Regions from separate parts of the Ideonella sp. sgz306126 genome, predicted to be linked through region 2. Evidence: predicted binding sites of a transcription regulator. Region 2 holds the regulator's gene; each other region holds the start of a gene.

Region 1 (7,537 bases), on a different contig from region 2:
CCCCTGAACCACGTAGTGCTTCAGCGCCGACATCCCGTCGAGCTCCGCGGGATCGATCTGCGACAGATAGAACTCCCGGTCGAACAAACCGGTACCCCGGGTCAACTCGATCTCGAACTTGAGCAGCGACTGCGGCTTGCCCACCGCGCGACCGAGCGAACGCAACAGGCGGATGCTCTGCATCATCACCTGCGCATCGAAGGGCCGCTTCGGTACTTCGATCACGGCCTGCCCCGGCTGCCAACGATCACGGTGTTCACGCTCATCCTTGCCAGGCCGGCTACCCGCGTCACCCACTGACATTGAACTACGACTGTCACAGGATGGACCCGAAAATGTTTGATATGTGCTGCTGAATGTAGCCCAGGCCGGCGATTCGTCTGCCCCCTAATTCCGCGCAAATCCCCCTTGAAACGCGTACTTGTGCCCGGAGCGACCGGGCAGCAAAGGGGCGCCGGGACGGCGGTCAGCGGCCGAGGTCTCTCAAGCCCTGGGATCGCCAGTCCTGGACCAGCGCCGCCTCTGCGTGCCAGCGATGGCGACTCCGCGAGGGCGGGTTGGCGGCCAGCAGGTGATGGCGCCCATCGGCCGCCCGGCCCCAGCCGATGCCGGCCACGCGAAGCCCGTCCCACCCCCCCAGCAGGGCCTGAAGCCACCACAACACCAGCACCCCGGCGCTGGGCGGAGCCTGCAGCGCCCGCACGGCGTCGCGCCAGATCGGCAGCGGCACCGTCAGCACCGGCACGCCGGCGGCCTGCAAACGGGCCGCCTGGGTCCAGCGACGCTGCAGGAAGCGCGGATCGGGGCCGGTCATGATCGCCCACGACAGACCGGCGGGCACCGGCGCGTCGACGTCGGGCGAGAACACCCAGACGTCGATGCGGCACCCCACGTCGTCCACGGTCGCACGAGGACCTTGCCACTGATTGAAGCGCAGCACCGCGGCGTGGCGGTCGATCGCCCGGCCCAGGCCGCCGCCGGCCAAGCCGGCGGCATTGCCCACCGAACACAGGCCGCCGGCCTGGATGCGCTGGCGCAGCCAGTGCCCGAACGCCGCGCGCAATGCCGGCTGCCCGTCGCCCAGACCGTTCCCCGCCAGGTCGGCGGGCGGGTGCCATGCCGCCACGCCGGGCTGGCCACGGGCGGCATCGTCCAGCACGTCGGGGTCGATCGCCCAGAGTGCCGCGGGGGCCGATTCCGCAAGCAGGCCCAGCGCCCGCCGCTGCCACACCCGAGGCAGGTCCGGCACAGCCTGCGTCAGCGCAGGCACCCAGCGCCGCGGCAGCGGGCGCCCCAGGTCACGGCGGAACAGGGCGAGCCGGCACAGCGCCGCGCCGCTGTCAGCCTGTCGGCGCCAGGCGGCCGTGAACCAGGCCAGCGTGATCTGGTCGTAGCGGCCCGCCTGCCGACGACGCCGGCCCCACCAGGCCTGCAGCCAGGCGGGCGCGAGAGCCCGCCAGCGCCGGCCCGCCACCGCAGGCGCCGAGCTAGCAAGCATCGAGTGCCTCGCCGCCGTCCGCCCCCGCACCGTTCGGTGCCAGGACGAAATCCAGCCACGCGCGGGCCACCGCATGGATATCGGCCTGCGCCAGCACCCGCTCGCGCAAGCCCTGCGTCTGTTGCCGGTACCACGGCGCATCGCTCAGCAGGCGCTCCAGCAGGGTGTCCCAGTCCGCCTCCGCCTTCGCCACCCAGGCTCCGGCGCCCTCGAACCGCCGGGCATCCGCCAACGGCGAGCACAGCGTCGGAATCTGCCAGAAGCCGGCCTCCAGCACTTTGAGCGCGGTCTTGCAACGGTTGAAGCGGGTCGGCTCCAGCGGTAGCAGATTGACGTGGGCGCGTCGCACCACGTCGGGATAGAACGCGAAGTCGTGCCGCGCCAGGCGCACGACCTGGGCGTCGGGCAGGTCGAGCGGGAAATGACCCGGGCCGGTCACCTCGATCCGGACCTCGGGGTGGCGGCGCAAGACCTGCTGCAGCACCGGCGCGACCAGGGCGAAGTCGCGGTCATGGCTGCGGGTGCCGGGCAGGTAGCTGATCAGCGGCGGCGTGGCTTGCAGGGGGGTCGCCGGCAGGCCGCGCCAGCGCCAGTGCACAGCATTGGGCAACACGGCGATCGGCGGGGCCGCCCCGCCCTGCGCACGAACCGCCGCCTGCAGCTCGTCGCGCAGCTGCACCGTCGAGACGCTGACCCGGTCGACTTGCTGCAGCGCGCGCCAGTGGGCGCAGAACAGGGTCCGGATCTCGCCTTCGCTGACCAGTCCGTTGAGCACGCCGGGGCTGGCCGAGGCCAGGTCCGGCAGAAAGATCAGGTCGTCGACGTCGGCGATCACCCGGGTGCGCTGCCGGCGCCAGCGCGGCAGCCACCATTGCAGGCGCCAGGTCAGCCGCGGCCGGTGCAGCACCACCCCATCGAAGCGCTGCGCCGGGCAGTCGTTGAGATGGCCGACGAAGATCTCGTGTCCCAGCCCCGCCAGCGCCAGCGCCAGGTTCTCGCAGCGGTACACGAAGGAGGCGTCCTGGCGGTAGCGTGCCGGGTTCTTGTTGCAGGCCAGAAAGGCGATCACCAAGGGACGGGTCAAGACAGGCGACTCCTGCAGCGGGCACCGACCGGCACGACAACGCTGCCGCGCGCCAGGGGCTCGGTCCAGTCTAGCCCAGGCGCGTCGGCTCCCTGCCGTCCGACCGCAGCGGCCGGTTCAGCGCTGCGGCAGCGCCCGGCGAAGCTGGATGGCTTCGGCCAGGTCGGCCACCTGCACCTCGTCGTGACCGGCCAGGTCCGCCACGGTGCGGGCCAGCTTCATCGCCTTGTGCAGGCTGCGCCCCGACCAGCCCAGCCGGGTGGCGGCGTTGCGGACGAAGGCCAGGGTCGCGGCATCGAGCGAACACGCGGCGTCCAGGTCGGCCCCTGCCAGCTGCGCATTCGGGTGGCCGGCCAGCCGCATGCGCTGCCGCTCGCGCGCGGCGGAGACCCGCTGCGCCACCGCGGCCGACGATTCGGCCGGCGGCACCGCCAGCAACTCTCCCGGCGCGACAGCCGGCACCTCGATCTGCATGTCGATCCGGTCGAGCAGCGGCCCGGACAGGCGGCCCTGGTAGCGGGCCACCGCGTCGGGCGTGCAACGGCAGTGGCGACCGGTGGCCGCGAACGCGCCCAGCCAGCCGCAGGGGCAGGGATTCATGGCCGCCACGAGCTGGAAGCGCGCCGGAAACTGGGCTTGCCGCGCGGCCCGCGAGATCGTGATCTGGCCCGTCTCCAGCGGCTCCCGGAGCGCTTCCAGCGCCGCACGCTGGAATTCGGGCAGCTCGTCGAGAAACAGCACGCCGGCATGGGCCAGCGAGATCTCGCCCGGTCGCGGAGGCACACCGCCGCCGACCAGCGCCACCGCGCTCGCACTGTGGTGCGGGCTGCGCACCGGTCGGCGCCGCCATGCCGCGGGGTCGAAACCGCCGTGCAACAAGCCGAGCAGCGCCGCGCTGGCCAGCGCCTCTTCGTCGCTCATCGGCGGCAATAGGCCCGGCAGCCGCTGCGCCAGCATCGACTTGCCCGAGCCCGGCGGGCCGATCAGCAGCAGGCTGTGCCCGCCCGCCGCGGCGATTTCGAGCGCGCGTCGGGCCCCCGCCTGGCCGCGAACGTCGCTGAGATCCGGCCCGGCAGCGGCCGGCGACACCGCGGCGGGCTCGGCGCGCGGCAACGCGGTCGCCCCCTCGGGCAGCAGGCTGGCGACCACGTCGCCCAGGTGAGCGGCGGCCCGAACGTCCAGCCCCGGCACCCGAGCCGCCTCGGCCGCGCTGGCCGTGGGAAGCACCAGCGTGCGGGCGGCGGCCTGGGCCCGTGCGGCCAGCGCCAGCGCCAGCGCGCCCCGCACCGGACGCAGTTCGCCCGCCAGCGACAGCTCGCCCGCCAGTTCGACCCCGGCCAGCCGCGACGGATCGATCACCCCTTGCGCAGCCAGGATGCCGATGGCGATCGGCAAGTCGAAACGGCCGGATTCCTTCGGCAGATCGGCAGGCGCCAGGTTGACGGTGACGCGTTTGTTGTGGGGAAACTCGAAGCCGCTTTGCGCCAGCGCCGCGCGCACCCGCTCGCGGGCCTCCTTGACCTCGGTCTCGGCCAGGCCGACCAGCGAAAAGCTGGGCAGGCCGTTGGCCAGGTGCACCTCGACCCGGACCTCCGGCGCCTTCAATCCGTCCAGCGCCCGGCTGGACACCACCGCCAATGACATGGCACGCCTCCCTGTCTGTGGAGCGCGGTACGTCGCCGGCTCCTGGCTCGGATTGTGCCGCCACCCGGGCTTGCATGGGCATGCACTGCAACAGTGCCGCTCACCGCGCACCACGGTCGTGCATGCCCGCTCCGATGCACGGTCGGAAGGCATTCAGAAGAGCTGGGCGCACCACCACGGTCGGTCTCACAGGCGGATGGCCCGGCGTCGCACGGCATGGCACGGAAGCTGCAAAAGGGACTGCGATCCCCTTCATCACCCACCCCCTGCACCAGGAGTTCGCATCCATGATCAAGAAGTCGTTCGTTTCGATGGCCGCCGTGCTGGCCGTGTCCGCCGTGCCGGGCCTGAGCTTTGCCGACGATGCCGCCGCACCGGCCGCCAGCCCGATCACCTACAACATCGGCGTCGTCACCGACTACCGCTACCGCGGCATCTCGCAGACCCACCTGGACCCGGCCATCCAGGGCGGCATCGACTACGCCGGCCCGAACGGCGTCTACCTGGGCACCTGGCTGTCGAACATCAACTGGATCAAGGACGCGGGCGGCAGCGACAGCGTCGAGTGGGACCTGTACGGTGGCTGGAAGGGCGAGGTGGCCAAGGGACTGACCTTCGACGCCGGCCTCCTGAGCTATGTCTACGTCAACAACAAGCTGCCGACCAGCGCCAACACGACCGAGATCTACGCCGATCTGACCTACAACGTCTTCACGGTCAAGTACTCGGACAGCGTGACCAACCTGTTCGGCTTCGCCGACAGCAAGAACAGCGGCTACCTCGAGGCCGTCGCCAACTTCGACCTGGGCAAGGGCTGGTCGCTGGCGCCGCACATCGGTCACCAGCAGGTCAAGAACAACGGCAGCTTCAGCTACACCGACTACTCGCTGACGCTGGGCAAGGACCTGGGCAACGGCGTGACGCTGAGCCTGGCCGCGATGGGCACCGATGCGGACAAGACGCTCTACGTCAGCCCGAGCGGCAAGTTCCTGGGCAAGTCGGCCCTGGTCGCCGGCGTCAAGTACAGCTTCTGAACCCCCTTCAGCAAAGGAAACAGCCATGAAGATGGTGACCGCGATTGTCAAGCCGTTCAAGCTTGACGAAGTGCGTGAGGCCCTGAGCGCCATCGGCGTGCAAGGCATCACGGTGACCGAAGTCAAGGGCTTCGGCCGCCAGAAGGGCCACACCGAGCTGTACCGCGGCGCGGAGTACGTGGTCGACTTCCTGCCCAAGGTGAAGATCGAAGCCGCCGTCGACGACGCGCTGGTGGACCGCGTGATCGAAGCCATCGAGGCCTCGGCCCGCACCGGCAAGATCGGCGACGGCAAGATCTTCGTCTCTGCCCTCGAACAAGTCGTTCGCATCCGCACCGGCGAGACCGGCAAGGACGCGCTCTGATCGCCCCCAAGCAACCAACCTACAGAAAACACCATGAGAAAGCTGATTGCTTCCCTCGCCCTGGGCCTCGCGGTCCTGGGCTTCGCGGGGACGTCGTTCGCCCAGGACGCCGCCTCCGCCCCGGTCGCGGTCGCCTCGGCGGCCGCCACGCCGGCACCTGACGCCAGCGCGGCGGCAGCGGCCCCCGCCGCCTCGGCGGCGGCATCCGACGCCGCCGCCGCGGCCTCGCAGCCGGTGCCCAACAAGGGCGACACCGCCTGGATGATGGTCTCGACCCTGCTGGTCATCATGATGACCGTGCCGGGCCTGGCGCTGTTCTACGGCGGCCTGGTGCGCAGCAAGAACATGCTGAGCGTGCTGATGCAGGTGATGGTCACCTTCTCGATGATCGTCGTGCTGTGGGCCATCTACGGCTACAGCATCGCGTTCACCGAGGGCAGTGGCACGTTCGCTCCGTTCATCGGCGGCTTCGACCGGCTGTTCATGAAGGGCATCTGGGACAACGTCGCAGGCACGTTTGCCAACGGTGCGACCTTCAGCAAGGGCGTCTACCTGCCTGAGCTGGTGTTCGCCGCGTTCCAGGCGACCTTCGCTGGCATCACCTGCACGCTGATCGTGGGCTCGTTCGCCGAGCGCATGAAGTTCTCCGCGGTGCTGGCCTTCATGGCGCTGTGGTTCACCTTCAGCTACGCGCCGATCGCCCACATGGTCTGGTTCTGGGAAGGCCCGGACGCCTACTCCAGCAAGGCCGTCGTGGACGCGATGAACGCCAAGGCCGGCTACCTGTGGAACATGGGCGCGCTGGACTTCGCCGGCGGCACGGTGGTGCACATCAACGCCGCGGTCGCGGGCCTGGTGGGTGCGATCCTGATCGGCAAGCGCGTGGGCTATGGCAAGGAATCGATGGCCCCGCACAGCCTGACGCTGACGATGGTGGGCTCGGCCCTGCTGTGGGTGGGCTGGTTCGGCTTCAACGCCGGCTCGGCGCTGGAAGCCAACGGCGTCGCCGCCCTGGCCTTCTTCAACACCTTGCTGGCCACAGCCGCCGCGGTGATGTCGTGGTCGCTCGGTGAAGCGCTGCACAAGGGCAAGGCCTCGATGCTGGGTGCCGCCTCGGGCGCCGTGGCGGGCCTGGTCGCCATCACCCCGGCCTGCGGCAACGTGGGCATCGGCGGGGCGCTGGTGATCGGCCTGGTCGCCGGCTTCGCCTGCCTGTGGGGCGTGACCGGTCTGAAGAAGATCATCGGTGCGGACGACACGCTGGACGTCTTCGGCGTCCATGGCGTGGGTGGCATCCTGGGTGCGCTGCTGACCGGCGTGTTCAACTCGCCCAGCCTCGGCGGCCCGAGCACGGTGGCCGACTGGGTCTCGGTGACCATGACCACGCCGGACGCCTACTCGATCGCGGCCCAGGTCTGGATTCAGGCCAAGGCCGTGATGCTGACCATCGTCTGGTCGGGCGTGGTCTCGTTCGTCGCCTACAAGCTGGTCGATATGGTGATCGGCCTGCGGGTGACCGAGGAAGAGGAACGCGAAGGTCTGGACATCAGCTCGCACGGCGAAACCGCCTACGGCAAGTGATGCCATGAACCGGGAGCCGGCCCGCGCCGGCTCCGCAACGAACCGAGCAATCGGAGCGAGTTGGGGACTGTCCTAGGGCAGTCCCCTTTTTTCGTTGGGCCGTGCCAAGCTCCGCCCCCTTGACCGCGGACCGCCCCCTGTCGTCCAGGGTGCACGGAAACGATCCCCGATCTGCCAGAATCGGTCGTCCTCCCTTTCCCAAGCCCACTCTCATGGTTCCGCACCTGGTTACTGCGCTCACCGGCCCGATCAACGAGTTGGAACAACGCGTCCTGGAATCGATGCCGGCCATCGAACGCTGGTTCCGGCTCGAATGGATGGAGCACACGCCG
Region 2 (7,537 bases):
CCCACCAGCGCCGCTTCGGCAGCGAAGAAGTGCGATGCGAAATGCCGCTCGGCGGCGCTGCGCCCTTCGGCCGCGCGCACCCGCTTGACCGCCACATCGCGCTGGTTGAAGTCGTCCCGCGCCAGGAAAACCTCGCTGGTCGCCCCTTCGCCCAGGCGGCGCAGCACGCGGTACTTGCCGATCTGCATCGGCAAGTCCTCGCGTGCCTGGGGGACGGTGGATTGAGGGTGGGGGTCGGTGGTCGTCACGGCGGGATCTCGCCACGGTATCGGCACTTTGGCGCCGATCTTGATTCTGCCCAGGCCGGCCGGCCACACCATGCAACCTTAGAATCCGCCCCCATGATCCAAGCCAAGGCAGAGCTCCAGGCCGCGCTGGCCGCCGCCATCGCGCAACTGGCGCCAGACGCCGCCCTCACCCCCGTGTTCGAATCGCCCAAGCAGGCCGCCCACGGCGACCTGGCGATCACCGCGGCCATGCAGCTGGCCAAGCCGCTGCGCTCCAACCCGCGCGCGGTGGCCGAGCAGCTGATCGCCGCGTTGAACGCCCAGCCTGCGGTGCAGCGCTGGGTGAGTTCGCTGGAGATCGCCGGCCCCGGCTTCATCAACCTGCGCCTGGCGCCCGCCGCCAAGCAGGCCGTGGTGGCCGAGGTGCTGGCCGCAGGCGATGGCTTCGGCCGCCAGCCGGCCAACGGCCGCAAGCTGATGATCGAGTTCGTCTCGGCCAACCCCACCGGCCCGCTGCACGTCGGCCACGCCCGCCAGGGCGCGCTGGGCGACAGCCTGTGCCACCTGTTCCAGACCCAGGGCTACGAGGTCACCCGCGAGTTCTACTACAACGACGCGGGGGTGCAGATCGCCACGCTGACCACGTCCACCCAGTGCCGCATCAAGGGCCTGAAGCCCGGCGACGCCGGCTGGCCGGAGAGCGCCTACAACGGCGACTACATCGCCGACATCGCAGCCGACTTCCTCGCCAAGAAGACGGTGAAATCCGACGACCGCGCCTTCACCGCCTCGGGCGATCCGGACGACCTGGACGGCATCCGCCAGTTCGCCGTGGCCTACCTGCGCCACGAACAGGACCTGGACCTGCAGGCCTTCGGCGTGCAGTTCGACAGCTACTACCTGGAGTCCAGCCTGTACGGCAGCGGCCGGGTCGAGCAGACGGTGCAGCGCCTGGTCGCCGCCGGCAAGACCTACGAGCAGGACGGCGCGCTGTGGCTGCGCAGCACCGAGTACGGTGACGACAAGGACCGCGTGATGCGCAAGTCCGACGGCAGCTACACCTACTTCGTGCCCGACGTGGCGTACCACGTGGCCAAGTTCGAGCGCGGCTACACCACCTGCATCAACTGCCAGGGCACGGACCACCACGGCACCATCGCCCGCGTGCGCGCCGGCCTGCAGGGCGTGGGGCTGGGCATCCCGCAGGGCTTTCCCGACTACGTGCTCAACACCATGGTGCGGGTGCTGCGCGGCGGCGAAGAGGTGAAGATCAGCAAGCGCGCCGGCAGCTACGTCACGCTGCGCGACCTGATCGACTGGACCAGCCGCGACGCGGTGCGCTTCTTCCTGATCAGCCGCAAGGCCGACACCGAGTTCACCTTCGACATCGACCTGGCGCTCAAGCAGAACGACGAAAACCCGGTGTTCTACGTGCAATACGCGCATGCCCGGATCTGCTCGGTGCTGGCCCAGGGCGCGACCCAGGGGCTCACGCCCGAGGGCGCCGACCTGTCGCTGCTGACGGCGCCCACCGAACTCGCGCTGATGCTCAAGCTGGCCGACTACCCGGACATGCTCGCGGCCGCGGCGCGCGACCTGGCGCCGCACGACGTGGCCTTCTACCTGCGCGACCTGGCCGCCGCCTTCCACAGCTACTATGGCGCCGAGCGCTTCCTGGTCGACGACCGGGCGCTGGCTGCGGCGCGTCTGGCGCTGCTGGCCGCCACCCGCCAGGTGCTGCGCAGCGCGCTGGCGCTGCTGGGCGTCGGCGCCCCCGACCAGATGTCACGCGAACCCTTGCCGGAGACCCCATGACGCGTCACACCCTCACCCGCGCGGCACAGCGCGGCGGCACGCTGGTCGGCCTGATCGTCGGCCTGCTGCTGGGCCTGGGCATCGCCCTGGGCGTCGCGCTGTACATCGCCAAGGTACCGGTGCCTTTCATCGACAAGGTGCCGCACCGCACCGCCGAGCAGGACGCGGCCGAGATCGAGCGCAACAAGAACTGGGACCCGAACGCCCCGCTGGCCGGCAAGCCGGCGCCGATCCCGAACGCCGCGTCCGCCAGCACCGCGGCCAGTGCGGCCGCCGCGCCGGCGCCGGTGGCCACCGAGCCCGCCACGCCGGCGCGCCCCGAGGCAGCGGCGCCACCAGCGCCGGCGAAGCACGAGGCGCCGAAAGACACTCGGCCGGCAGCGCCCGCCACCGCCACGGCGCCGCAGTCCACCCGCGACGCGGCGGCGATCCTGGCCGGCCAGATGCCGCCGCCCCCCGATCCCTTCGTCTACTTCGTGCAGGCCGGCGCCTATTCGAACGCCGACGACGCCGAACAGCAGCGCGGCCGGCTCGCGATGCAGGGGCTGAGTGCCACGGTGTCCGAGCGCGAGCAGGGCGGCCACACCGTGCACCGGGTGCGCCTGGGGCCGTTCGCGAGCAAGGACGAGGCCCTGGCGCAGCAGGAGCGGCTCAAGGCCGACGGCGCCGACGCGGTGCTGGTGCGGGTCGAACGCACGCACTGAGCCCGCCATCGGCGCCTGCGGGGCGCCCGAAAGTCCCCCGGAGGCGGGAATTTTCAGGGTAGGCCCGAGCATTCGCGGCGCGGGTCGACGTAGAATGATATGCAAGTTTCATGCCGCAAATATGCAGATCACCGCTTCGCTCGCCACCGTGCTGGGTCTGACCTTGATCGCCGCCCCGGCGGCGCGGGCGGAGCGAGCCGATCGCAACCAGCCCATGGTGGTGGAAAGCGACGGCGGCAGCAAGGCGGCCACGGTCGACCTGACCCGGCGCATCACCACGCTGACGGGCCATGTGGTGATCAGCCAGGGCACGCTGCAGATCCGGGCCGAGAAAGTCGAGATCCACGAGGACAGCCCGGGCCGCTTCCAGGCCACCGCCCTCGGCAGCGCCGCGCAGCCGGCCACCTTCCACCAGAAGCGCGACCGGGTCGACGAAGTGATCGAAGCGCAGGCCTTGCGCGTCGACTACGACGGCACCAACGACCGGATCCGCTTCAGCGGCGACGCCAGGATGCAGGTCCTGCGCGCCGGGGTGGTGGCCGACGAGGCGCGTGCCGCCAGCATCGTCTACGACCAGCCCACCGACACCATCACCTTCGACGGCGGCGCGGCCGCCACGTCGGGCGCGGCCCCCGGCCGGGCTCGGCTGGTGTTCGTCCCGCGCGCGGCCGATGCGCCGGCCTCGGCGCCGCTGCCGCCCACGCCTGCGTCCAGCGCGGGAGCGGGGCGTTGAACCCCGCCGCCACCGCGCCGGTTTCGCCGCCCCGGCGCGAAAGCCGCCTGGAGGCCAGCGGCCTGCGCAAGACCTACGGTGCACGCACGGTCGTCAAGAACGTGCACCTGGCGGTCGGCGCCGGCGAGGTGGTCGGGCTGCTGGGCCCCAACGGGGCCGGCAAGACGACCACCTTCTACATGGTGGTGGGCCTGGTGCGCTGCGACGCCGGTGAGATCCACATCGATGGCGTGCCGGTGCACCGCATGCCGATCCACCAGCGCTCCCGCCTGGGCCTGTCGTACCTGCCGCAGGAAGCCTCGATCTTCCGCAAGCTGACGGTCGAGGAAAACATCCGCGCCGTGCTGGAACTGCGCTATGGACCCGACGGAAAGTCGCTGCCGGAGGCCGAGATCACGCGCCTGCTGGACGGCCTGCTGCACGACCTGAGCCTGACCGGCCTGCGCGACTCACCGGCGCCGGCGCTGTCGGGCGGCGAACGGCGCCGCGTCGAGATCGCCCGTGCGCTGGCCACCCAGCCTCGCTTCATCCTGCTCGACGAGCCCTTCGCCGGGGTCGATCCGATCGCCGTGATCGAGATCCAGCGCATCATCGGCTTCCTGAAGCAGCGCGGCATCGGCGTGCTGATCACCGACCACAACGTGCGCGAGACGCTGGGCATCTGCGACCGCGCCTACATCATCAGCGAGGGCGACGTGCTGGCCGAAGGCACGCCCGCGCACATCGTCGAGAACCCGGACGTGCGCCGGGTCTACCTCGGCGAACACTTCCGGATGTGACATGTCAGCCCCCCGGTCCATCCTCGATGTCTCCAGCCCGCGACGCGGCGGGCGCCTTGCCTGGGAGCGGCCCTGCGCCGTGGCGCCCGCGCGATGAAACCGACCCTCCAAGTCCGCCTCTCCCAGCATCTGGCGCTGACGCCGCAGCTGCAGCAATCGATCCGGCTGCTGCAGCTGTCGACGCTGGAGCTGCACCAGGAAGTCGAGCAGATGCTCGAACAAAACCCCTTCCTGGAACCCGAGGAGGACGCCACGCCCTTCGAGTTCGGCGCGCTCGACCGCAGCAGCGCCAGCACCCGCGAAGAGGCCGACGCCCCGGGCAGCGCGGTCGGCGAAGGCGGTGACGAGAGCACCGGCATGGACAGCGCGGAGTTCGGCACGACCGCCCGCGACGACTGGGAGAACGGCACCGAACGGGACGACTTCGACGGCATCCGCGAAACCCCCTCGGCCGGCGCAGGCAGCGGCGACGACGACTTCGAGCCCCAGGAGCGCGCCGGCAACGGGCCCAGCCTGCAGGACCACCTGCGCCAGCAGCTCTCGGGCATGCGCCTGTCGCCGCAGGACGCCGCGGCGGTGCACGTGCTGATCGAGTCGCTGAACGACGACGGCTACCTCGACGGCACGCTCGAAGACATCGTCGCGCGGGTGGCCGATGCGCTGGACCTCCACGGCGAAGAGGCCCGCGACGAGCTGTCCGACCAGCTGCGCTGCGGCCTGAAGTGGCTGCAAAGCCTGGAGCCCGCCGGCGTCGGGGCGCTGAACCTGGGCGACTGCCTGTGCCTGCAGCTGCGCCTGCGCCCGGCCGGCCCGGAGCGCGACTGCGCGATGGCGATCTGCCGCGGCCACCTGGATCTGCTGGCCCGGCGCGACCTGCGCAAGCTGGCCGCCGCCACCGCCAGCGACGAGGCCACCGTCAAGGCGGCGCAGGCGATGATCGTCGCCTGCGAGCCCAAGCCGGGGCGGCCGTTCGCCAAGGCCGAGAGCCTGATCGTCGTGCCCGACGTGATCGTCGTGAAATCGGGCCGCAACTGGAAGGTCACGCTGAACCCCGACGTGATGCCCAAGCTGCGCGTCTCCGACCTGTACGCGCAGGCGATCCGCGGCCAGCGCGGCGGCGGCAGCCTGTCGGCGCGGCTGCAGGAAGCGCGCTGGTTCATCCGCAACATCCAGCAGCGCTTCGAGACCATCCAGCGCGTCTCGCAGGCCATCGTCGAGCGGCAGAAGGCCTTCTTCAGCCACGGCGAGATCGCGATGAAGCCGCTGGTGCTGCGCGAGATCGCCGACGAACTCGGGCTGCACGAATCCACCATCTCGCGCGTGACCACCGCCAAGTACATGGCCACGCCCTACGGCACCTTCGAGCTGAAGTACTTCTTCGGCTCGTCGCTCAACACCGATGCCGGCGGCAATGCGTCGAGCACGGCGGTGCGCGCGCTGATCAAGCAGTTCGTCGCGGCCGAGAACATCGCCAAGCCGCTGTCCGACAGCCAGATCGCCGAGATGCTCGAAGAGCAGGGCATCCAGGTCGCGCGCCGCACGGTGGCCAAATACCGCGAGGCGCTCAAGATCGCGCCCGCCAACCTGCGCAAGGCCCTATGAATCCCGCTCCGCCCGGCGCCACGCCGCGCCGTGTCCAGCGCGAGCGCGCGGCGCGCTCGTCGGTCACCACCGGCACGCTGTTCCTGCCCTGCGCCGCCGGGGTCGAACCCTGGCTGCTGGAGGAATGCACCCGCCTGCTGCCCGCCGGCACGCCGATCGAGGCCGGCCGCGGCGGCGTCTACGTCAGCGGCAGCCTGGCCGACGCGATGCGGCTCAACCTCGGCAGCCGGCTGGCGCAGCGCGTGCTGTGGCAGGTCGTGGACGGTCCGTACCGCGACGAGCACGACCTCTACGACCTGGCGTGCCACGTGCGCTGGGACGACTGGATCACCCCGCGCCACACGCTGCGCGTCGACACCTCGGCCTGGCGCTGCCCGTTGCAAAGCCTGAACTTCGCCGCGCTGCGCATCAAGGACGCGGTCTGCGACGTGATGCGCGACGCCACCGGCGAGCGGCCCAGCGTCGACACCCGCTCCCCCGATCTGGCGCTGGCGCTGCACCTCGGTCCCGACCATGCGTCGCTCAGCATCGACTTGTCCGGCGAGGCCTTGTTCAAGCGCGGCTGGCGCGAGGTCAAGGGCGAGGCGCCGCTCAAGGAGACCCTGGCCGCGGCGATGCTGGCGGCCGCCGGCTGGCAGGGCCGCGAGCAGGACGGCGGTCTGCTCGACCCCTGCTGCGGCGCCGGCACGATCGCGATCGAGGCCGCGCAGATCGCCTGCGGCATCGCGCCCGGGCTGCAGCGCCGCTTCGCGTTCGAGCGCCTGCTGCCGTTCCGCGAGCACCAGGCAGCCTGGCGCGAGATGAAGCAACAGGCCGAGGCCGCCGTCCACGCGCCGGCGGTACCGATCTGGGCCGGCGACGTGAGCTTTCGCATGACCGACTTCGCCACCCGCAACGCCGAGCGCGCCGGGGTGCTCCAGGCCATCGAGTTCAAGACCGCCGACGCGCTGCAGCGCCCGGCGCCTGCGGCGCACGGCACGATCCTGATGAACCCGCCCTACGGCGAGCGCATCGCGCCCAAGGGGCAGGGCTCGAACCGCTTCGCCGAGCGCGACAGCACCGGCGAGAAATTCGAAGGCGCGGCCGACGCGGGCGAGTTCTACGCCCGCCTGGCCGCCCACTGGAAGAAGGGCTACGCCGGCTGGACAGCCTGGGTGCTGACGCCCGAGCCCAAGCTGCCGACGCTGATGCGGCTCAAGGAGAGCCGGCGCGTGCCGATGTGGAACGGCCCGATCGAGTGCCGGATGTTCCGCTTCGACCTGGTCAGCGGCTCGATGCGCAAGGACGCGACGCCGCCCTGAGCGGCGCGACGTTCAGGCCGCCTCGGCGGCGATCTGCCGCAGCGCCTGCTCGAACACCTCGGGCGGCTGGCCGCCCGAGATCAGGTGCCGGTCGTTGATGATGATGGACGGCACCGAGTGGATGCCTGCCTGCTGCCAGCGCGCCTCGTCGGCCCGCACCTCGGCGGCGTAGCGGCCGCCGTCCAGCACCTCGGCCGCCGCCGCGGCGTCCAGCCCGGCCGTGGCCACCGCGCGCAGCAGCACGTCGCGCGCGCTCACGTTGTCGCCGTCGGTGAAGTAGGCCCCCAGCAAGGCCTTCTTCAGCGCCCGCTGCGGCGCCGCGCCCAGCGTGCCGGCCCAGTGCAGCAGGCGGTGGGCATCGAAGGTGTTCCAGACC
Region 3 (7,537 bases), on a different contig from region 2:
TCGGCCAGAAGATCGCGATCGAGAACCGCGCCGGCGCCGGCGGCACGCTGGTGATGCCGGTGTTGCAGTCGGCGGCGCCGGACGGCTACACGATCGGCCAGATGCCGCAGACGGTGTTCCGCGCGCCCTGGATCCAGAAGGTGCTGTGGGATCCGATCCGCGACACCACGCCGATCATCCAGATCAGCGGCGTGACCTTCGGCATCGTCGTGCCCGCCGCCAGCCCGTTCCGCAGCGTCGACGACCTGTTCGCCTGGGCCAAGGCCCACCCCGGCGAGATGACGGTCTCCACCAACGGCGTGGGCACCACGCCCCACCTGGTGATGGACGAGCTGATGCACTCGCGCGGCCTGCGCTACATCCACGTGCCTTACAAAGGCACGGCCGAGCAGATGCTGGCGGTGGCCTCGGGCCAGGTGATGGTGGGCGTGAACTCGAACGGCTTCGCGCCCTTCGTCGACGGCGGCCGCCTGCGGCTGCTGGCCACCTTCGGCGCGACCCGCACCAAGCGCTGGCCGACGGTGCCGACGCTCAAGGAGCTGGGGCTGGGCATCGTCGCCAATTCCCCCTACGGCCTGGCCGGCCCCGCCGGCATGGCGCCCGCGGTGGTGCAGAAGCTGCACGACGCCTTCAAGACCGCGATGTTCGACCCGGCCCACATCGCGGCCCTGGCCAAGTACGACCAGGAACTGGCCTACCTGAACTCGGCCGACTACGGCCAGTCGATGCGCGAGGCCTACGCCGCCGAGCAGCGTGCCACCGCGCGGCTCGGCCTGGCGCGCAAACCCGACTGATCCGGCGCGGCGCAACCCGGCCGCGACGCGGGAGCGAGACGAAAAAAAGGCCCCGCGTGCGGGGCCCTTTCAGCATGCTGCCCGGCCGGGCAGCGCATGCCGCGTCAGATCACTTCAGCAGCTTGAAGACCCAGACCGAGCCGCCCTGCTCCAGGAAGCTCACGCGCTTGGCCACCTCGCCGCCCCACAGCGGCACCGCGCCGCCCCAGCCCGAAACCACGGCGACGTACTGTTCGCCCTTGTCCTCCCAGGTGATCGGAGGCGCGACCACGCCCGAACCGGTCTGGAACTTCCAGACGATCTTGCCGGTCTTGGCATCGGCTGCCTGCAGGTAGCCCTCCGGCGTGCCCCAGAACACCAGGTTGCCGCCGGTGGTCAGAACGCCGCCCCACAAGGGCGCGAAGTTCTTGTCTTCCCAGACGATCTTGCCGGTCTTCGGATCGATCGCGCGCATCGCGCCGATGTAATCGTCGTTCAGCGTCTTGATCGTGAAGCCGGCGCCCAGGTAGGCCGCGCCCTTCTTGTAGGTCACCGGCTCGTTCCAGATCTCCATGCCCCATTCGTTGGCCGGCACGTAGAACAGCTTGGTGTCGGGCGAGTAGGCCATCGGCATCTGGTTCTTGCCGCCGAGGAACGAAGGTGCGTTGAAGATCTCCTTGCCCTTCTTGCCGTCGGCCGAGGCGGTCGGATCGCCCGGACGGCTTTCGGGAATGAAGTTCGGCCGGCCGGTCTTCAAGTCGATGCCCGAAGCCCAGGTGATCTTCTTGACGAAGGGGAACGCGTTCTCCAGGTGACCGTTCTTGGCGTCGATGACGTAGAAGAAGCCGTTGCGGTCGGCCTTGCCGCCGAGGATCTTGCCGCCGTCGTCGTAGGTGATGAACTCGTTGACGCCGTCGAAGTCCCAGCCGTCGTTGGGCGTGCCCTGGTAGTGCCAGACGATCTTGCCGGTCTTGACGTCGATCGCCACGGTCGAGCACGAGAACAGGTTGTCGCCGGGGCGCAGGTGGCTGTTCCACGGCGCTGGATTGCCGGTGCCGAAGTAGGCCAGGCCGGTCTTGGCGTTGTAGGTGCCGCCCAGCCAGGTGGCGGCGCCGCCGGTCTTCCACATGTCGCCCGGCCAGGTCTGGCCGGGGGTGCCGGAGATGCCGTTCTCGATCTTGTTGCCCTTGTCGTCGTAGCGGTAGCCCATCTGGCCTTCGACGGTCGGACGGGTCCACACCAGCGCGCCGGTACGCGGGTTGCGGGCCTCGACCCGGCCCGAGATGCCGAACTCGCCGCCGGACACCCCGGTCAGCAGCAGGCCTTCGGCGATCAGCGGCGCGGCGGACGCCGAGTACCCGGCGTTGTAGTCGTCGATCTTTTCCTTCCAGACCACGTCGCCGGTGTCCTGGTTCAGCGCCACCAGTTGGGCGTCCAGCGTGGCGAAGATCACCAGGTTGTCGTACAGCGCGGCGCCGCGGTTGATCACGTCGCAGCAGGGCATGATGCCGTCGGGCAGGCGCTGCTCGTACTTCCACAGCTTCTTGCCGGTCGCCAGATCCAGCGCGTAGATGCGCGAATACGAGGCGGTGACGAACATCTTGCCGTTGTGCACCAGCGGCTGTGATTCCTGGCCGCGCTGCTTCTCGCCGCCGAACGAGAACGACCAGGCCGGCACCAGGTGGCCGATGGTGCTGGGGTTGATCTGCTTGAGCGGGGAATAGCGTTGACCCTGGGTTCCCATCCCCCAGGTCAACACGTCGTTCGTCGACTTGGCGTCGTTGGCGATCATCTGGTCGGTCACCACGGCCTGGGCGGCCATCGACGACACGCCGAGGGTCACCATCAGGGTGAGCAATTTCATGCGCATGGGTTGTCTCCTTCTTCCTAGTGAGGGGGCACAGGTGTCACATCGACCCGATCGGCCGACGGTCCGGAGGCCACTAACGGCAACTAGCGTGCCAGGTGCGGCGTTTCCACCGCAGCGCAAAACTCAAGGGCTAACCCGCAAGGTCTGTCACAGGCTTGAGCACTCGCGGCAGCGCATCCGGGCCTGGTCTCGCGACAGGCCGGCGCCGGCGCGCGCTTCTGGAACAACCGGCCCGATCAAACCCTGCGCCGCCGCGCCCGCGCGTCGCGGCCCTCGCCGGTCACGCCAGGCCGTCGAACAGCCAGACCTCGACCTCGTCGCCGGCCGCCACCGAGCCCTGCTCGTGGCCCAGCACCACGAGCGCGTTGGCCTCGCTCATGCTGCGCAGGATGCCGGCACCCTGCGCGCCGGTGATGCGCACCTGCCAGCCGCCGGACGGCGCCGGCGTGACGATGCCGCGCTGGAACTCGGTCCGGCCGGGACGCTTGCGGATCGCCGCTTCGCTGCGCGCGCGCAGGCGCGGCAAGGCCGGCTCGCGCGCGCCGGCCAGGCTCAGCAAGGCCTCGCGGGCCAGCGCGTAGAAGGTCACCAGCGCGGCCACCGGGTTGCCCGGCAGCGCGAACAGCCAGGCGCTGCGGCCGGCCTCGGCGCGCAACGGGCCGAACGCGAAGGGCCGGCCCGGGCGCATCGCCACCTTCCAGAACCCCACCTCGCCCCGCATGGCCAGCAGCTCGCGGGTGTGATCGGCATCGCCGACGCTGACGCCGCCGCTGGTCATCACCACGTCGGCGCGGGCGATCGCCTCGTCCAGCGTGGCGGCCAGCGCCCCGCGGTCATCCGCCACGCGGCCGAGATCGATGATCTCGACGCCCAGCCGCGTCAGCGCCGCCATCAGGCTGTAGCGGTTGCTGTCGTAGATGCAGCCCGGTGCCAGCGGCTCGCCCGGCAGCCGCAACTCGTCGCCGGTCGAGAACAAGGCCACGCGCAGGCGCCGGCGCACGCTCACCTCGGCCTGACCCAGCGACGCGATCAGGCCCAGGTCGGCCGGCCGCAGCCACCGGCCCGCGGTCAGCGCCGCGCGGCCCTGCGCCAGGTCCTCGCCGCGGTGGCGGCGGTTCTCGCCGCGCCGCAGAACGCCGCGGGCCACCCGCACGAGGTCGCCGTCCAGCCGGCACAACTCCTGCGGCACGACCGTGTCCAGGCCCGGCGGCATCACCGCGCCGGTCATGATGCGCACGCAGCTGCCCGGCCCGATCGCGCCGATCTGCGCCGTGCCGGCGAACACCGTGCTGCCGACGACGCGCAGCGCCGTCTCGCCGTCCGGTGCCAGGTCGGCACCGCTGAACGCGTAGCCGTCCATCGCCGAGTTGTCGTGCGCGGGCACGTCGATCGGCGACACCACGTCGTCGGCCAGCACCCGGCCCAGCGCCGCCAGCAAGGGCACCCGTTCGTGCTGCCGCACCGGGCTCAGCGCAGCGGCGATCGCGGCGCGCGCCTGGTCGACCGAGAGTTCGTTGCCGGCAGCGAGCGGCGAAGGACCGAGTTCAGGCATGGGCGTCAAACGCAAGCGTGCAAAGGCCGAGGTGGCGCGATTGTGCGCCGGCCGCGCCGTCCCGCCGGCGGGTCCGGGAATAGCTATGCATCGCCATGCATATCGCCAGACTGGGCGCCGCGCCACAGAATCGCCCGCCGCGGGACGCGCCTGAGCGCACCCCCGGTGCGCTTCCCCGCTTCCCTTCCCTTCCGCACTGCATGAACACGCTCGCCGACAGCCTGGTGCTGGCCTTCCACCTGATCCTGCGCGCCGACGCAGAGCTGCTGCGCATCGTCGGCCTGTCGCTGCGGGTCAGCGGCCTGGCGACGCTGTTCGGCGCCCTGATCGGGCTGGGCCTGGGCGCATGGCTGGCGGTGGCGCGCTTTCCCGGCCATGGCCTGGCAGTCTGGACCGTCAACACCTTGCTGGCGCTGCCCAGCGTGGTGGTGGGCCTGCTGGTCTACCTGCTGCTGTCGCGCTCCGGGCCGCTGGGGTCGCTGGGCCTGCTGTTCAGCGCCACCGCGATGGTCTTCGCGCAGACCTTGCTGGTGGTGCCGCTCACCGCGGCGCTGACCCGCCGCCTGGTGCTCGACGGCCTGGCCGAGGGCGGCGACCAGCTGCGCTCGATGGGCGCCGGACCGCTGACCAGCGCCCTGCTGGTGCTGGTGCACGAGCGCTTCGGCGTGCTGACGGTGCTGCTGACCGCGTTCGGCCGCGCGGTCTCCGAGGTCGGCGCGGTGATGGTCGTGGGCGGCAACATCCTGGGAGCGACGCGGGTGATGACCACCGCGATCGCGCTCGAGACCTCCAAGGGCGATCTGCCGCTGGCGCTGGCGCTCGGCACGATCCTGCTCGGCGTGGTGGGCGTGATGAACGCGCTGATCGGCTGGATGCAGGGCCGCAGCAGCCTGCCCGGCCTGCGCCGCGAGGCCCTGGTGGCATGAAGCGCGACACCGCCTTGCTGGACGCGCCGCCTGCCGCGCCGCTGCTGCAACTGCAGCAGGCCACGGTGCGCTTCGGCGGCGTCACCGCGCTGCGCGACGTGAGCCTGCAGCTGAACCGGGGCGACCGGCTGGCCCTGGTCGGCGCGAACGGCTCGGGCAAGACCACGCTGCTGCGCCTGCTGCACGGCCTGCTGCCGCTGCAGACCGGCCGGCGCGAACCCAGCCCGATGCAGCCCGAGGGCCGTCCGGCGACGGCCGCCATGCTGTTCCAGCGCCCGTATCTGCTGCGGCTGTCGGCGCGGACCAATGTCTGGCTGGGCCTGTGGCTGCACAAGGTTCCGGCCTCCGAGCGCGCCGAGCGCTGCACCGAAGCCTTGCACCGGGTGGGCCTGGCGGCGCAGGCCGAGCGGTCCGCGCGCGGGCTGTCGGGCGGCCAGCAGCAGCGCCTGGCGCTGGCCCGCGCCTGGGCCCTGCAGCCCGACATCCTGTTCCTCGACGAGCCCACCGCCAGCCTGGATCCGAGCGCCAAGCGCGAGGTCGAAGCGCTGATCGCCGAGATCGCCGCCGATGGCGTCACCGTCGTGATGAGCACCCACAACCTGGGCCAGGCCCGGCGCCTGGCCAGCCGGGTGGTCTACCTCGAAGCCGGCCGGCTGGTGGTGGACCTGCCGGTCGACCGATTTTTCAACGATGTGCTGCCGACCGAGGCGGCCCAATTCCTCAAAGGAGAACTGCCATGGATCTGACCCTGAACCGCAGCCGCCGCCTCGTCACCGCCCTGCTGTTGGCGGCGGGCCTGTGCGGCGCCACGCTGGCCCGCGCCGAGGACAGCCCCTTCATGACCATGGCATCGACCACGTCGACCGAGCAGTCGGGCCTGTTCGGCTACCTGCTGCCGGCCTACAAGAAGGCCACCGGCGTCGACATCCACGTGGTGGCCGTGGGCACCGGCCAGGCGCTGGACATCGGCCGCCGCGGCGATGCCGACGTGCTGTTCGTGCACGACACCAAGGCGGAGGAGAAATTCGTCGCGCAGGGCTACAGCGTCAAGCGCCAGAACGTGATGTACAACGACTTCGTGCTGGTCGGCCCGGCCAGCGACCCGGCCAAGCTCCATGGCAACGACATCACGGCCGCGTTCACCAAGCTCGCCTCCAGCGGCGCCGCCTTCATCTCGCGCGGCGACCGCAGCGGCACCAACGCCGCCGAACTGCGGCTGTGGAAGGAAGCCGGCATCGACCTGGCCACCGCCCGCCCCGCAGGCTACAAGGAATGCGGCTGCGGCATGGGCCCGGCGCTGAACATGGGCTCGGCGATCAACGCCTATGTGCTGACCGACCGCGGCACCTGGCTCAATTTCAAGAACCGCGGAGACCTGGCCATCATCGTCGAAGGCGACAAGCGGTTGTTCAACCAGTACGGCGTGATGGTCGTCAACCCGGCCAAGTACCCGCACCTGAAGACCGCGCTGGCGCAGCAGTTCGCCGACTGGGTCACCTCGCCGGCCGGCCAGACCACGATCGCCAACTACAAGATCAACGGCCAGCAGCTGTTCTTCCCCAACGCCGACCATTGAGCCGCCGTGGCGGCCGGTTCAGCCCCTGCCCACGCTCAGGGGCGGGGTGGCTGACGGCCGCCGCGGCTCAGGCGGCCGGATAGCCCTCTTCGGCGAGCGCGGCCTTGAAGGCTTCGGCGGCCTGCTGCGAATCGATCCGCACCTGATGGGTCGGCAGGTCGATCTGCAGCTGGGCGGCCGGGTCGACCTTCTGGACGGTGGCGGTCACGCTCTTGACGCAGTGGCCGCAGGTCATGTCGGGCAGGGTCAGTTCAATCATGGTGGTTCCCGGGCTGGCAAAGCGCCAGTATGGCGCGGCCGGGCTTGACCTGTCTTGCGCTGGCGCCATGACCCCCCGGGTACAGTCCTGCCCATGATCAACCTGCCCATCCAGGGCATGACCTGTGCCTCGTGCGCCGGCCGTGTCGAGCGTGCACTGAAGAAGCTGCCGGGGGTCGACTCGGCCACCGTCAACCTGGCGGCCGAGACGGCCTGCGTGATCTCGTCGGCGCCGCTGCCCTTGCAGCAGCTCACCGACGCGGTGACGGCCGCCGGCTACGAGGTGCCGCAGACCCACAGCTCGCTGGCCATCAGCGGCATGACCTGCGCCAGTTGCTCGTCGCGGGTCGAGCGGGCGCTGAAGAAGGTGCCCGGCGTGCTGGACGCCCAGGTCAACCTGGCCACCAACGAAGCCCAGGTGCAGCATCTGGCGGATCCGGACCTGCCGGCCCAGCTGATCGCGGCCGTGCAGGCGGCCGGCTACGGCGCCCGCCGCGTCGACGATGCCGAGACCGAGGCCGCGCCGCGCTGGAGCGAAGGGCGGCAGGTGGCCCTGGCCGCGCTGCTGTCGCTGCCGCTGGT

What was found. Region 2 encodes sigma-54, which starts transcription at its own class of promoters, with help from an activator protein. Its sites were predicted from a motif close to TGGCANGNAANCTGCTTT; they were not measured.
Region 1: the regulator sigma-54 is predicted to act here: its motif matches at 4,444-4,461, upstream of AC0N04_RS03030 (TorF family putative porin).
Region 3: the regulator sigma-54 is predicted to act here: its motif matches at 2,720-2,737, upstream of AC0N04_RS16010 (PQQ-dependent methanol/ethanol family dehydrogenase).

The regions. Positions count from the first base shown of each region.
Region 1 is NZ_JBVYWP010000001.1:655,803-663,339, forward strand. Features, by position in the region: gene AC0N04_RS03010 (glycosyltransferase) at 1-225, opposite strand, end outside; gene AC0N04_RS03015 (hypothetical protein) at 467-1,498, opposite strand; gene AC0N04_RS03020 (glycosyltransferase family protein) at 1,488-2,582, opposite strand; gene AC0N04_RS03025 (YifB family Mg chelatase-like AAA ATPase) at 2,700-4,226, opposite strand; gene AC0N04_RS03030 (TorF family putative porin) at 4,514-5,260, shown strand; gene AC0N04_RS03035 (P-II family nitrogen regulator) at 5,286-5,624, shown strand; gene AC0N04_RS03040 (ammonium transporter) at 5,658-7,205, shown strand; gene gshA (glutamate--cysteine ligase) at 7,418-7,537, shown strand, end outside.
Region 2 is NZ_JBVYWP010000002.1:533,783-541,319, reverse strand. Features, by position in the region: gene AC0N04_RS06980 (serine/threonine-protein kinase) at 1-248, opposite strand, end outside; gene argS (arginine--tRNA ligase) at 342-2,042, shown strand; gene AC0N04_RS06970 (SPOR domain-containing protein) at 2,039-2,746, shown strand; gene lptA (lipopolysaccharide transport periplasmic protein LptA) at 2,868-3,479, shown strand; gene lptB (LPS export ABC transporter ATP-binding protein) at 3,476-4,258, shown strand; gene AC0N04_RS06955 (RNA polymerase factor sigma-54) at 4,352-5,860, shown strand; gene AC0N04_RS06950 (THUMP domain-containing class I SAM-dependent RNA methyltransferase) at 5,857-7,161, shown strand; gene AC0N04_RS06945 (DsbA family oxidoreductase) at 7,174-7,537, opposite strand, start outside.
Region 3 is NZ_JBVYWP010000005.1:195,622-203,158, forward strand. Features, by position in the region: gene AC0N04_RS16005 (tripartite tricarboxylate transporter substrate binding protein) at 1-794, shown strand, start outside; gene AC0N04_RS16010 (PQQ-dependent methanol/ethanol family dehydrogenase) at 904-2,643, opposite strand; gene moeA (molybdopterin molybdotransferase MoeA) at 2,924-4,195, opposite strand; gene AC0N04_RS16020 (ABC transporter permease) at 4,396-5,121, shown strand; gene AC0N04_RS16025 (ATP-binding cassette domain-containing protein) at 5,118-5,867, shown strand; gene AC0N04_RS16030 (ABC transporter substrate-binding protein) at 5,858-6,697, shown strand; gene AC0N04_RS16035 (heavy-metal-associated domain-containing protein) at 6,765-6,956, opposite strand; gene AC0N04_RS16040 (heavy metal translocating P-type ATPase) at 7,050-7,537, shown strand, end outside.